2 linked regions of the Sinorhizobium fredii NGR234 genome follow. The protein of the gene in region 1 interacts with the protein of each later gene in a pairwise test. Links are inferred from orthologs where the notes say so. Each region holds a gene or a part of one and is shown on either strand. Other genes may lie near its edges. The genes, in order: sfsA and NGR_RS26995.

Evidence for each region.
Region 2: the proteins of sfsA (region 1) and NGR_RS26995 interact in binary tests that used the Escherichia coli proteins (3 or more experiments, as listed by UniProt). The link is inferred for Sinorhizobium fredii NGR234 from one-to-one orthologs.

The regions. Positions count from the first base shown.
Region 1 is NC_012587.1:1,439,037-1,446,260, reverse strand. Bases 1,802-4,572 are described here. They hold sfsA (DNA/RNA nuclease SfsA), read left to right. Parts: upstream 1,802-2,694; coding sequence 2,695-3,450; downstream 3,451-4,572. Other genes in these bases: radC (RadC family protein), read left to right, coding at 4,280-4,572; map (type I methionyl aminopeptidase), read left to right, coding at 3,444-4,283; phaC (poly(3-hydroxyalkanoate) polymerase subunit PhaC), read left to right, coding at 1,802-2,679. Outside these bases: NGR_RS18265 (LL-diaminopimelate aminotransferase), read right to left, coding at 1-295; NGR_RS18260 (SHOCT domain-containing protein), read right to left, coding at 420-725; more of phaC, read left to right, coding at 835-1,801; more of radC, read left to right, coding at 4,573-5,071; NGR_RS18235 (GNAT family N-acetyltransferase), read right to left, coding at 5,173-5,661; NGR_RS18230 (magnesium and cobalt transport protein CorA), read right to left, coding at 5,790-6,854; sthA (Si-specific NAD(P)(+) transhydrogenase), read left to right, coding at 7,045-7,224. UniProt on the Escherichia coli protein: Binds to DNA non-specifically. Could be a regulatory factor involved in maltose metabolism.
Region 2 is NC_012587.1:3,332,391-3,339,843, reverse strand. The notes cover bases 4,454-7,453. They hold NGR_RS26995 (glutamate-5-semialdehyde dehydrogenase), read right to left. Parts: upstream 6,596-7,453; coding sequence 5,312-6,595; downstream 4,454-5,311. Other genes in these bases: proB (glutamate 5-kinase), read right to left, coding at 6,588-7,453; NGR_RS27000 (nicotinate-nucleotide adenylyltransferase), read right to left, coding at 4,689-5,276; rsfS (ribosome silencing factor), read right to left, coding at 4,454-4,603. Outside these bases: NGR_RS27025 (divergent polysaccharide deacetylase family protein), read right to left, coding at 1-344; NGR_RS27020 (S41 family peptidase), read right to left, coding at 533-1,855; NGR_RS27015 (murein hydrolase activator EnvC family protein), read right to left, coding at 1,845-3,242; 23S rRNA (pseudouridine(1915)-N(3))-methyltransferase RlmH, read right to left, coding at 3,512-3,994; more of rsfS, read right to left, coding at 4,157-4,453. UniProt on the Escherichia coli protein: Catalyzes the NADPH-dependent reduction of L-glutamate 5-phosphate into L-glutamate 5-semialdehyde and phosphate. The product spontaneously undergoes cyclization to form 1-pyrroline-5-carboxylate.

The sequences.
Region 1 (7,224 bases):
GCGTGGCGACGACCTGCGTCTCGGGATTGAGCTTGACGCCGAAGCGGCGGGCATAATAGGCGGCCTGGGCGCGACGCAGCCCGGGAATGCCCTTCGACGACGAATAACGATGCGTGCGCGGGTCCTGGACGACCTCGCAAAGCTTGTCGACGATCGACTGCGGAGTGGGAAGATCCGGATTGCCCATGCCGAGGTCGATGATGTCAGCACCGGCGGCTCGCGCGCTTGCTTTCAAACGGTTGACCTGTTCGAAAACATAGGGCGGCAAACGCCGGACTTTGTGAAACTCTTCCATCTCCAGACCTCATTTGGCGCGCGCTTTCACGGGCCTTTTCGGCAATCGCTCAACATGCGCGGGGTGAATGGCCGTCAGTGCGGCTACTCAACGCTTTGCGGCCAAATCACGAGAAAGGCAAGCGCTAATTCTCGATCTGTTTCAGCGCTTCGGCCCCATGCTGTTCGGCGAGCAACTGCAATTCCTTCAGACGGCGCTGATACTCCGCTTCGGAGATGGCGCCGGATTTACGCTGCGCGGCAAGTGCCGTCAGCCGCCCCTGCATGTTTACAGCCTCTTCGTCGGTCATCTGCTGCATGGCGGCAGGTTTCTGCCCATAGACCGAAGGGTAGGTGGCGAGATCGGCCGTCGAATTGCATCCGGCAAGCAGGCCTGCAAGGATCAACCCGGAAATCCGGGAAAGCGAACGCTGGTTTCCGACGACGAGCATGCTGGCGATGACCTCTGTTTTTAAGGGGCGACGATGCGCTAGCCCTTGTAATCATTTTCGGGCAGAATGTAAAAATACAAAACAAACAACGTGCTGTGGAGGACGCCGGGTGACATCAGACAAGGCCGAGGACACCACGGGCAAGGGCGGCTACCCGGGCTTCGATCCCAAATCGGTCGAACCCTACATCGTCAAGGACCCCCAGAACCTGGCCGTCAACCTGGCCCGCGCGGCCGAGCAGATGGGAAAGGCTGCGTCCGCATGGCTGGCGCCGCGGGAGACCGGCGAGAAAAAAGACACCTTCGCAGAACCTGTCTCCGACATGGTCAAGACTCTCTCCAAAGTCTCCGAATACTGGCTTTCCGATCCGCGCCGGACGCTGGAAGCACAGACGCACCTGATGGGGAGCTTCTTCGACATCTGGTCGCGGACATTGCACCGGATGGCCGGCGACAACGTCGCCGAATCGGAGAGCCTCCAACGCAACGACAAGCGCTTTGCGGACGAGGACTGGGTGAAGAACCCGTTCTTCGACTTCGTTCGCCAGGCCTATTTCGTCACATCCGACTGGGCGGAGCACATGGTCGAGGAGGCCGAGGGGCTCGACGATCATACCCGCCACAAGGCCGCCTTCTACGTCCGCCAGATTTCCAGCGCGCTCTCCCCGAGCAACTTCATCACCACCAATCCGCAACTCTACCGGGAGACCGTGGCTACGAGCGGCGCCAATCTCGTCAAGGGCATGAAGATGCTCGCCGAGGACATCGCCGCCGGGCGCGGCGAACTCCGGCTCAGGCAAACGGATACCAGCAAGTTTGCCATCGGCGAGAACATTGCGATCACCCCGGGCAAGGTGATCGCGCAATCCGAGATTTGCCAGGTCATTCAGTATGAGGCGAGCACCGAAACGGTGCTGAAGCGACCGTTGCTGATCTGCCCGCCGTGGATCAACAAGTACTACGTGCTCGATCTCAACCCGCAGAAATCCTTCATCAAATGGGCTGTGGATCAGGGCCACACGGTCTTCGTCATTTCCTGGGTCAATCCGGATGAGCGCCACGCCCAGAAGGGCTGGGAGGCCTATGCGCGCGAAGGTGTCGGTTTCGCGCTCGACACGATCGAACAGGCAACCGGCGAGCGGGAGGTCAATGCGATCGGCTATTGCGTCGGCGGTACCCTGCTCGCCGCCACGCTGGCGCTCCATGCCGCCGAGGGCGACGACCGGATCCGCTCGGCGACACTCTTCACGACCCAGGTGGATTTCACCTATGCAGGCGACCTCAAGGTCTTTGTCGATGACGACCAAATCGAGCAGATCGAAGCCAAGATGAGCACGACGGGCTACCTCGAGGGCTCGAAAATGGCGACCGCGTTCAACATGCTTCGTGCCTCCGAACTGATCTGGCCGTATTTCGTCAACAACTACCTGAAGGGCCAGGACCCCCTGCCCTTCGACCTGCTCTACTGGAACTCCGATTCGACGCGGATGCCCGCCGCCAACCACTCCTTCTATCTGCGCAATTGCTATCTCGAGAACAAGCTCGCGAAGGGTGAGATGGTCCTTGCCGGCCGCAAGATGTCGCTCGGCGACGTGACGATCCCCATCTACAACCTGGCCACCAAGGAAGATCACATCGCGCCTGCGAAGTCCGTCTTCCTCGGCAGCGGGCTCTTCGGCGGCAAGGTCACCTTCGTTCTATCGGGCTCCGGCCACATCGCCGGCGTCGTCAACCCGCCGGACAAGAGCAAATATCAGTTCTGGACGGGCGGGCCCCCGAAGGGCGATCTGGAGGCGTGGTTCGAGAAGGCAAAGGAGACGCCGGGTTCCTGGTGGCCGCACTGGCAGGACTGGACCGAAAAGCTCGACAAGCGGCGCGTTCCGGCCCGCAAGGCGGGTGGGCCGCTCAACTCGATCGAGGAAGCGCCGGGCTCCTACGTGCGCGTGCGCGCCTGAGATACGGGACGCATCGTGAATTTTTCCCGTCCGCTCGTTCCAGCGACGCTTCTCCAGCGTTACAAGCGCTTCCTGTTCGATGCAGACCTTGCCGACGGGACGCGGATCACCGGCTCTTGCCCGAACACCGGTTCGATGCGCGGCCTGACGGCGCCCGGATCGGCAATCTGGCTGTCCGAGCATGACTCGCCGACGCGCAAATATCGACACATGCTGGAAATCGTCGAGGCGAACGGCACGCTTGTCGGCATCAATACCGGGCTGCCGAACCGGATCGCCGAGGAAGCGATCGCCGCCGCACTGGTCAGCGATCTACATACGTACGAAACGCTCCGCCGCGAGCAGAAATATGGGCGCAATTCAAGAATCGACATTCTGCTCAGCGATCCCCAAAAGGGCCTCGCCTATGTCGAGGTGAAGAACGTCCATTTCAGCCGCGCCGAGGCCTTGGCGGAATTTCCGGACAGCCCGACTGAGCGCGGCGCCAAGCATCTCGACGAACTCGGTGACATGGTCGAGGCGGGACATCGGGCGATCATGCTGTATCTTGTTCAAAGAGACGACTGCAGCGCCTTGCGGATATGCCGCGACCTCGATCCGGTTTATGCTCGGGCATTCGAGCGAGCCGCTCAACGCGGCGTCGAAGCCTATGCGATCCGATGTGCGATATCGCCCTTCGAGATCGTGCCGGCCGGAGCGATGATAGTGGACGAACCGGTCGTTGCTGATTTAAGAAAACCGCCTGAAACATCGAAAGTCTTGGAATGGTAACTTATATCGAGGCCGGCGCTGCCCCTTACAAGAACACCGGCGTCATTCGTCTCTACGGGCCGGATGGATTCGAAGGCATGCGCAAGGCCTGTCAGGTGACGGCACGCTGCCTGGACGAACTGGTATCGCGGGTACGCCCCGGCGTGACGACGGAAGAGATCGATCGGTTCGTCTTCGAATTCGGCATGGACAACGATGCGCTGCCCGCGACCCTGAACTATCGCGGCTATACCAAGTCGTCCTGCACCTCGATCAATCACGTCGTCTGCCATGGCATACCGAACGACAAGCCCCTGCGCGACGGCGATATCGTCAACATCGACGTCACCTATGTCGTCGATGGCTGGCATGGCGACTCCAGCCGGATGTACCCGGTCGGCGAGATCAAGCGCGCCGCCGAACGGCTGCTCGAAGTCACCCATGAATGCCTGATGCGCGGTATCGCGGCGGTTCGGCCCGGCGCCCGCACCGGCGCGATCGGCGAGGCCATCCAGATCTATGCGGAATCGGAGCGCTGCTCGGTCGTCCGGGACTTCTGCGGGCACGGCGTCGGCCGCCTGTTCCACGATGCCCCGAACATCCTCCACTACGGCAACGCCAGTGAGGGGCCGGAACTAAAGGAAGGCATGATCTTCACGATCGAGCCGATGATCAATCTCGGCCGGCCGCATGTGAAAGTGCTCTCGGACGGCTGGACGGCCGTGACGCGCGACCGGTCGCTCTCGGCGCAGTACGAACACACGGTCGGCGTTACGGCGAACGGCTGCGAAGTGTTCACGCTTTCACCGGCCGGCCTTTTCATGCCCGGTGTCAGCGCATTGGGCAACGCGTGACGAAGCCTCCCCCTTTTCCCGAACCGGACGACAGCGAGACTGCCGACGAGCGGCAGTTCTTCGCGCAGCAGAAGACACGGAAACTCGACACGGTGGCGACGCTCGGCGGCACCGGCGAGGCGCACTATCACGGTCACCGTGATCGGCTGAGGGCCCGCTATCGGGAACAGGGCGATGCGGCGCTCGCCGATTACGATATTCTCGAACTCATCCTGTTCCGCCTCATTCCCCGCCGCGACACGAAACCGATCGCCAAGGAGCTTCTTGCCCGCTTCGGTACGCTTTCCGGGGTGTTCGGCGCGCCGCAGCATCTGTTGCAGGAGGTCAAGGGCGTCGGCGAAGCTGTCGCGCTGGACCTGAAGCTGATCGCGACCGCCGCGCAACGGACGCTGAAAAGCGAACTCCGCAACAAGCAGGTCCTGTCATCCTGGAGCGCCGTGATCGACTATTGTCACGCCGCAATGGCGCATGAAACGAAGGAACAGTTCCGGATCCTGTTTCTCGACAAGCGCAATGCACTGATTGCGGACGAGGTGCAGCAGCAGGGAACGATCGACCATACGCCCGTCTATCCCCGCGAGGTGGTCAAGCGTGCCCTGGAACTCTCCGCGACCGCGTTGATCCTGGCGCACAATCATCCATCCGGCGACCCGACGCCATCGCGTGCCGATATCGAAATGACCAAGCTGATCGCCGAAGCGGCCAAACCGCTCGGCATCACCGTCCACGACCACGTGATCATCGGCAAGGACGGACACGTCAGCATGAAGGGACTGCGACTGTTCTAGGCTCATACTCATAAACGGTCACGCTTGGTTTCAGCCACCGAGCGGATAGGTACTGCGCGGTCGGCCATATCTCAGATTCGGACGAAGCCGCAGTGTGCCGCTTACCGCCTCGCAAGCATTGGCAAAACCAAGCCCCACTGTGTCTCTTGAGGTGATCCGAACGGTTCGAAACCCAGTTTCTTGTAGACGGCAATCGCCCGTTCATTGGCCGGGTGAGGATCGGTCGCGATAACGGATACACCCACATCGAAGAGAGCCCTCATTCTCGCCCCGATAAATGCTGATCCGTGCCCAACACCGATCATTTCGGGGTCTCCTATGTATTGATCGATTCCCCGCGATCCACTGGGAAGCTTGGCAAAATGGTGATCTTCCCAGCCGTGGACGGTATAGTCCTGCATGAAAGCAAAGGGGCGTTCGGCGGTTGAAACAATCCAACGCGCTACCCGAGGATCAGCCAAGTCTGCTGCATCGTACGGCTCATCCGAGTCCCACCATGCGCGGACATGCGGGTTCGATTGCCATGCTGTAAGCAACGGGAGATCATCCAACGTCGCTTTGCGAAAACTGTATTGGTCGGCCGCCGTCATGTAACAAGCTTAGCACGTCGCTGGCCGGTAGAAACGGACTCTTTGAGACGGATCAAACTAGCGGCGCACGAAGTCTGATCGCGGAGGCGTACCAGGCATTGAACGAGGACCTGCAGTGGCTCCCCTGACTAAAGCCAGCGCGCCCGCCGGAAGAACCGGTAGAGCATCGCGCACAGCCCGAAGATCACCGCCAATACGACGAAATAGCCATAGCGGAACCTGAGCTCCGGCATATCGTCGAAGTTCATGCCGTAGATTCCGGCGATCGCCGTGGGCACCGCCAGGATCGCCGCCCAGGAGGCGAGTTTGCGGGAGATTTCCGTCTGCTCGGACTGGCCGATCATCAGGCTTGCCTCGAAGGTGAAGGCCAGCACTTCGCGCAGTGCGTCGATGTCCTCCTGGACGCGGCGAACGTGATCGGTGACATCTCGAAAAAGCGGCTCCATGGCCGCGTCCATGCCCGGCAGTTCGAGATGCTCGTGGCGGCGGCAGACATCGACCAGCGGGACGACCGCATTGCGCAGCTTGAGCAGATTGCGCCGCATCAGATAGAGCCGCTCGATATGTGCCTTGTCCAACCGGGAGCGCAGCAGACGATCTTCCAGCTCCTCCACCTCCGTGTGGATCGCCTCCACCACAGGCATGTAGTTGTCGACGATGAAGTCGAGGATCGAATAGAGGATGTAATTCTCGCCATGAGCCAAGGCGGCCGGCGACGACTCGCAACGCTGCCTCACCGCCATGTAGGACGTCGACGCGCCGTGACGAACGGAAACGACGTAGCCGCGCCCCACGAAGAGGTGGGTTTCTCCGAAGGCGATCTCCTCCTCGACCATATGGGCGGTGCGGGCCACGACGAAGATCGCGTCACCGTAGATTTCAAGCTTCGGACGCTGATGCGCCTTGCCGGCATCCTCGATCGCCAGGTCGTGCAGGTCGAACTCCTTCTGCACCTGCCGCAACAGGGCCGGGTCCGGTTCGTGCAGACCGATCCAGATTACAACGTTCTCGCGGTTTCGCCACTCTCCCGCCTCTTCGATATGGATGTCGCGAAGGCGCCGCCCGTTCTGGTAGACGGCGGCCGCCACGACGCCCGGCCGATTGCCCGCCGTTCCTTCAACCGCTGGCGCGCCATCATCACCGTGCGCGGCCGGCGAGATATCCGCCGGACCCTTCATCCATTCGAGCGCCATGCCCATCCGTCCTCCTCTTTTCTCGTCGCCGAACGCGGGCAGCATAGCGATATTTGGCATCGGACGCATCCAGGACAGATCATTGCGGCATTGCCACTTCATCAAATCGTCCGATTGACGATATAGGTGTCCCTGCGCGATTTTTGCCGCATCGCAAAAACGATTCTCGCTTGGGCTCAGGGGAACGTTCATGAACCAGTTCGATCTTATCGTCGTCGGCAGTGGCCCGGCCGGCCGCAGAGGCGCAATCCAGGCGGCCAAGCTCGGCAAGAAAGTGCTCGTCATCGAGCAGGGCAAACGCGTCGGTGGCGTATCCGTCCACACCGGTACGATTCCCTCGAAGACGCTGCGCGAGACGGCGCTCAACCTC
Region 2 (7,453 bases), 1.9 Mb from region 1 along the record:
GACCTCGGCGTGTATTTGGTAACCGTCGCACCGTCGTCCGTCAGCATTTCCTCGACATGGGCTCCCGAACGGGCACCACTCTGGCGAAGCGAGCCGCCTGCAACCTTGGGCTTGGTCGGCGACGCAGGACGTTCGGTGCTCGCCTGGGGCGTTTCAACGCTTGTGCCCGGAGCCTCCGTACGGAGCAGGCTGTCCGGTGCGAAAGCGGCCCAGCCGGAGAGCCCGGCGATGGCTAACGAAAAGACGCCAAGAAAGGCGTAGCCGAACATCCGGCGCGGATTGCGCTTGCGGGGCGGCCTCTTCTTCAGGCCTTGGCCAAGCGGGGCGTTGAGATCAGTTCCCAAAACGGAGCCTCGACCTTAGAAACGTTGCCGGTGAGGAATGCGCCCGCTCGCGAAGAATCATCGGCAGTCGGCTACATCGCCGATGCATAATATAACGGCGCCGGGTTGAACAGCCCGGCGCCTTGTCTCATTCGCTTCGAACCGCGTGGCTCGCTGGATCCAGTCGATCCAAAGAACCACAGGGAGGCTCACTTCTTAAGTTCGGCCTGCTCGGGATTGGCCGGGAAGGACGGATCCGTCTTCTTGCCGCGCAGCAGGTCGAGCGCGTAGTTGAGCTGAATATCGTCCTTGGCTTCCGGCGGCACGTAAGCGACCGAGCCGGAACCCTCGTCGTTCTCGCTCTGGCCCTTGATGTGGCCGCGCAGATCGGATTCGCCCTGCGCTTCTACCTTGCCGAGGAGTTCCGGGGGCAGCGGCTGTTCGACCTTGATGTCCGGGGTAATGCCGGTGCCCTGGATCGACTTGCCGGACGGCGTGTAATAGAGCGCCGTGGTCAGCCGCAGTGCGCCGGCGTCGCCGAGCGGAATGATCGTCTGAACCGATCCCTTGCCGAAGGAACGCGTGCCGAGCACGGTCGCACGCTTCATATCCTGGAGCGCACCGGCGACGATCTCCGATGCCGAAGCCGAACCGCCGTTGACGAGAACGACGATAGGCTTGCCGTCCGCGAGATCCCCTGGCGTCGCATTGAATCGGCGCGTCTCGTCCGGGTTGCGGCCGCGGGTCGAAACGACCTCGCCGCGCTCCATGAAAGCGTCCGAAACATTGATTGCCTGGTCGAGCAGGCCGCCCGGGTTGAGGCGCAGATCGAGGACATAGCCCTTGAGCTTGTCGGCCGGGACGTCCGCCTTGACCTTTTCGATGCCCTTCTTCAGGTCGTCGAAGGTCTTCTCGGTGAAGGAGATCACCCGGAGATAGCCGACATCGCCTTCGACGCGGTACTTGACGGCGCGCACGGCGATCACGTCGCGAACGATCGTCAGCTCGATCGGCTTCTCTGCGCCCTTGCGCAGGATGGTCAGCTTGATCGGCGTACCGACGGCGCCGCGCATCTTCTCGACCGCTTCCTCGAGCTTCAGGCCGCGAACGTCCTGGCCGTCGATCTTCGAGATCAGATCGCCGGCAAGCACGCCGGCGCGGGCGGCAGGGGTGTCGTCGATCGGGCTCGTCACCTTGACGAGATCCTCTTCCATCGTCACCTCGATGCCGAGGCCGCCGAACTCGCCGCGCGTCTGGGTGCGCATATCCTCGGCATCGGCCGAGTTCATGTAGCTCGAATGCGGGTCGAGCGAGGAGAGCATGCCATTGATGGCATTCTCGATGAGCTTGTCGTCCTGCGGCGGCGTCACGTATTGCGCGCGCACGCGCTCGAACACATCGCCGAAAATCGCCAGCTCGCGATATGTGGACGAATTGGCCGCCACGGCCGGGATCGTTGCCGAATAGACGACGCCCATCGCCGTCGCCCCCATCAGCGCCCCGACCAGAACAAGTGAAGCTCTACGTATCATTTCGCGCCTTTCCAACTTCTGCTGCGGTCCACCACGGTCGGGAATCAACCGGCTTTCCGTCTTTTCGGAATTCAATGTAAATCGTTGGCCTGTCCGTTTCCAGCGTCAAGGCCGCCGCACTCGCCACTCTTTTTGCACCCATCGTCGCGACCGGCTCGCCGGCCACGACGAATTGGCCCGGGCGGACGCTCACGCTCTCCATTCCGGCCAGCACGATATGGTAGCCGTCGCCGGGATTGAGGATGATCATCTGCCCGTAACTGCGGAAGCTGCCGGCATAGACGACCCAGCCGTCCGCCGGCGTGGTCACCAGCGCGCCTGCATTGGTTTCCAGCATGATCCCCTGCAGCGAGTGCCCGGTGCCGTCCGCGTCGCCGAATTGCCGCAGGATCGAGCCTGCGGCCGGATAGCTGAGCCTCTGTTGCAATTCCGAAAACACGTATGCGGGCGCAATGCGGTTTTTGTCGGGCACCGCGCTCTTGGCCAATTCGCGTGCCGCCTCGCGCTCGGCCTCGTTCATCCGCAGCCGTTCCTCCTCCTGGGCGCGGGCCGCCGCGGCCGCCTCGCGCACAGAGGATATCTCGTTCTCGATCGAGGAGATCAGCCCTTCGAGATTGGTCGCCTGCAGGGCGAGCTCCTCTGCCTTGCGCTGTTCGGAGGCGAGTTCCGTCGCGTTCCGCTGCCGCAGCTTGTCCTTTTCGGCGACGAGCATCGACATGCGCCGCTCTTCCTCGAGATTGGCCGTCATCGTCGCCGTCAGATCGTCCCGCTGGCTGGCGATGCCGGCGCGGATGTCGGCAAGCGCCTTGAGGTCGGCAACGAGGCTGTCGGTCTGCTCGCGTATTTCCGGAACGACCGCACCGAGCAGGATGGCACTGCGGACCGAACCAAGCGCATCCTCCGGCGTCACCAGGATCGCCGGCGGCGGGTTGCGGCCCATGCGCTGCAGCGCGGCGAGCACTTCGGCAAGAACGCCGCGCCGGGCCCGGAGCGAACGCCTGACGACGTCCTCCTTGACGCGCAACTCGTTGAGCTTCGTTTCTCCCTCGGAAATCTGCCGCTCGAGTTCCTGGCGCTTCGCCGCCGAGTCGACGATCGCGGAACGCAGCGCCTCGTTGCTCTTGTCGAGCTCGGCAATCGTCTGCACGAGAGCCTCGGCACGGTCGCGCGAGAGGCTGATGGTCTTCGACAGCGCGTCCAGTTCGCTGCGCGTGCTGTCACGTCTCAAGGCCAAGTTCGCCGCGGGATCCGGCGGGCCCTGTTTCGCGCCGGCCGGGGCCGGAGCGGCGTCCCTGGCGGCTTCCTGCGCGAATGCCGGGCCGCCTATGGACAGAAGAACGGCGGCGATCGCCGCATGCCGGCCGATCTGCCCCATGGCAAACCTCATCCGGGCCACCTCGGCTCTGTTCCTGACGCGCGTCATCCTGTCTCGTGGGCTGGCAGTTAAATCAGGGAACCCTAATCCGATTTGTCGGAGGCCACCAATACATATTGTTGTTATCGCCCGGCAAGGGCTTCAGGGCGGTGCTGCCCTTCGTTGAGTCGTCGCCGATCAAAACATGCGGTAAAGAAAAGTGCCCAAGGGATGCCCCTCATCCGGCCCGCAGGCCACCTTCTCCCCGCACGCGGGGCGAAGGGAACTCGCGGCAACGCTTACTATGCTCGGTGGTACGGGTGGCCGGCAAGAATGGTCACGGCACGATAGAGCTGTTCGGCGATGAGGATACGCACGAGCTGATGCGGCCAGGTCATCTTGCCGAGGCACAGTACCGCATCGGCGCGGGCATGAAGGGCCGGATCGAGCCCGTCGGCACCGCCGATGGCGATCATCAGGTCGCGCTTGCCGCCGTCCCGGAAGGTGCCGAGCAGCGTGGCGAAGCTCTCCGAATCGAGCGCCTTGCCGCGTTCGTCGAGCAAGAGGAGCAGGCTGCCGTCGGCGAGCGTCTTTTCGAGCTGGGCCGCTTCCTCGCGCTTGCGCGTCTGGGCATTCGCCGCGCGGCTCTCGTTGATTTCGACGAGGCGCGCCAGCTCCAGGCCGACGGCCGGTCCCGCCTTGGCGAAGCGATCGAGATAGCGGGCCGCGAGATCCTTTTCCGGCCCCGCCTTCAGGCGGCCGACTGCGAAAAGTCCGATGCGCATTGACCCGCTCTTTCCCCACCGGCGTCCGATCGAAGAAGAGTTTTCGATCGGCAAAAACCCTCTTGCTGCCATCCTCCCGATCGGGGGATGACAGCCCTATCTCAAATCGGCACCGGTCGTCGCTCCGTCCTGAGGCTATGGGTCAGGGGCGGGCGGCGCGTCTCAGTGCAGAGTGCTGTCCTCGATCTCCGGAGCCGCCCACATCTTTTCGATGTTGTAGAACTCCCGAATCTCGGGCCGGAAGATGTGAACGATCACATCGCCGGTGTCGATCAGCACCCAGTCGCCACCCTCGAGGCCTTCGACGCGGGGATTGCCAAGGCCCTCGTCCTTCAGGTCCGTCACCAGGTGGTCGGCAATGGCCATCACATGCCTGTTCGAACGCCCGGAGACGACGACCATGAAGTCTCCCAGCGCCGACTTTCCGGCAATGTTGATGCTGATAATGTCTTCTGCCTTTGAGTCCTCTAGGCTTTCGAGGACCAGCTTAAGCGCACGGACAGCGGCTTCGTCGCTCGATCCCGTGCTGCGCGGGAATGCGGAGACCGCATATCCCTTGGCGTGTGCTGTTGTCAGGGTCTTTCCTTTCCGAATGAACAGAACAAGCACTTCCGGTTCGTGAGGTCGAACCGTGTGTCAAATGTAGGCACCAAACCGGTGCGGTTTCAAGACGCGAGAAATAAATGACGGGAATTCACCCGGATTTGGCGGAACGAAGCGCCGTCGAGCTCAAGGACGAGCGGGGACCGTGGATGAAGGTCCAGGCCGGCGCCCTTCGAAAGGCGAGCCTCGGTGCGTCGTCCTCGTCGATTCGCGCATGGTCGAAAGTCATCGCCATCCGCGACGACAGATAGGCGAGCGTCGAGCCCGGCCGGTCGATCACTGCAATCGGGAAGGTGCGGACGATCCGGCGCCAGTTCTGCCAGCGGTGGAAGTTGCGGAGATTGTCCGCCCCCATGACCCAGACGAAGCGGACGCCGCGGTTGCGGGCCCGGACGAACTCCAGGGTGCGGGCCGTATAGCTCTGGCCGAGCGCCTGTTCGAAGGCGGTGACCTTGATGCGCGGGTTGCGGGCGATCTTCTCGCTCAGCGCGATGCGCTCGGCGAGCGGCGCGAGATTGTTGTGGTCCTTCAGCGGATTGCCGGGCGTTACCATCCACCAGAGCTGGTCGAGGCCGAGCTTCTGCAGTGCCGTTTCGGCGACCAGCACATGGCCGGCGTGGGGCGGGTTGAAGGATCCGCCGAGCAAGCCGACCGACATGCCGCTTTCGACATACGGCATGCGCAGATAGCCTGGCTTCACATCGGCAGGAGTCGTCAGGGCCGCACCTGTCCCGTGCCGCGGACGCGATACTTGAACGAGGTGAGCTGTTCGACGCCGACGGGGCCGCGGGCATGCATCTTGCCGGTGGCAATGCCGATCTCGCCGCCCATGCCGAACTCGCCGCCATCGGCAAATTGCGTCGAGGCATTGTGCAGGAGGATCGCCGAGTCGATCTCGGTGAAGAAGCGCTCGACGACCGCCGGATCCTCTGCGATCACCGCCTCGGTGTGGGCGGAAGACCAGCTGTTGATGTGCTCGATGGCGCCGGAAATGCCGTCGACGAGCTTTGCCGAGATGATGGCGTCCAGGTATTCGGTCGCCCAGTCCTCGTCGACCGCCGCCTTCAGGCCGGGAAGCAGGCCTTGCAGCTCTTCCGAGACGCGCACCTCGCAGCCGGCGTCGAGGAGGCCCTGGAGCAGCGGTTTTGCCAGCCGGTCGGCGGCGTTGCGATCGATCAGCAGTGTTTCGGCGGAACCGCAGATGCCGGTGCGGCGCATCTTGGCATTGACGACGATCCTCTGCGCCATGTCGAGATCGGCCGAGGCATCGACATAGACATGGCAGAGGCCTTCGAGATGGGCGAAAACCGGCACGCGGGCCTCGTTCTGGACGCGGGCGACGAGGCTCTTTCCGCCGCGCGGCACGATCACGTCGATCGCGCCGTTGAGGCCCGAAAGCATGGCGCCGACGGCGGCGCGGTCGGCGAGCGGAACCATCTGGATCGCATCCTCCGGCAGGCCCGCCGCCTTCAGCCCCTCGACGAGGCAGGCATGGATCGCCCGTGACGAATGGAGGCTATCGGAGCCGCCGCGCAGGATCACCGCGTTGCCGGCCTTGAGGCAGAGCGCGCCGGCATCCGCCGTGACGTTCGGACGGCTCTCATAGATCACCCCGATGACCCCGAGCGGCGTGCGGACCCGCTCGATATGCAGGCCGTTCGGCCGGTCCCATTCGGCGATGACGTCGCCGACGGGATCCTTGAACGCGGCGATCGCCCGGATGCCGTCGGCCATGTCGCGGATCCGGCCCTCCGTCAGCGTCAGCCGGTCGATGAAGGCCTTGGCGACGCCGCTCTTATCGGCATTTTCGAGGTCGATCGCATTGGCGGCGAGGATCTCGCCGCTCTTCGCGACGATCGCGTCCGCCATGGCGACGAGTGCCGCATGTTTGCGCTCGGCGCCCGCAATGGCGAGCGGCCGGGCCGCCGCCTTGGCACGCCGGCCGATCTCCAGCATCATTGCGTCGACGTCCGCGCCATTCCTGGCCGTCTCAAGCATGGAGCTTGCCCTTCTTCTCATTTCCCCCCTCTTCGGATCGCGCGCCGGAGGGGGCCGTCATCACCATATCGTCGCGATGCACCATGGCGGTGCGGCCCGCATAGCCGAGGATCGCGGCGATCTCGGCCGATTTCTTGCCGGCGATCTGGCGGGCGTCGTCGGCGTCGTAGCCGGCAAGGCCGCGGGCGATCTCGCGGCCGGAAGCGTTGAGGATCGCAATGGTGTCGCCGCGGCTGAACGTTCCCGTCACCTGTCGGACACCGGCGGGCAGCAGGCTCTTGCCGGAGCGCAGCGCCGTCTCCGCGCCGGCGTCGATCGCAATCGATCCTGCCGGCAGGAGCTGGCCGGCGATCCAGGTCTTGCGCGCCGTCACCGGCGAGCCGGAAGGCGCGAACCAGGAGGAGCGGGCGCCCGCCTCGATCGCCTTCAGCGGATGCTCCGGCTTGCCGGAGGCAATGATCATCGCGCAGCCGGCAGTGGTGGCGATCTTGCCGGCATCGATCTTGGTGCGCATGCCGCCGCGCGACAGCTCGGAGGCGGCGCCGCCTGCCATCGCCTCGATCTCCGGGGTAATCTCGGCGATCGTCTCGAGGAAGCGCGCCTGCGGATCAAGATGCGGCGGAGCCGTGTAGAGCCCGTCGATGTCGGACAACAGCACGAGCAGGTCGGCGCCGACCATCGTCGCCACGCGGGCCGCGAGCCGGTCGTTGTCGCCATAGCGGATCTCGGTGGTGGCGACCGTGTCGTTCTCGTTGATGATCGGCACGGAGCCGAGCTTCAAGAGCTGGTTGATCGTGGCGCGCGCATTCAAATAGCGGCGGCGCTCCTCCGTATCGCCGAGCGTCAAGAGGATCTGGC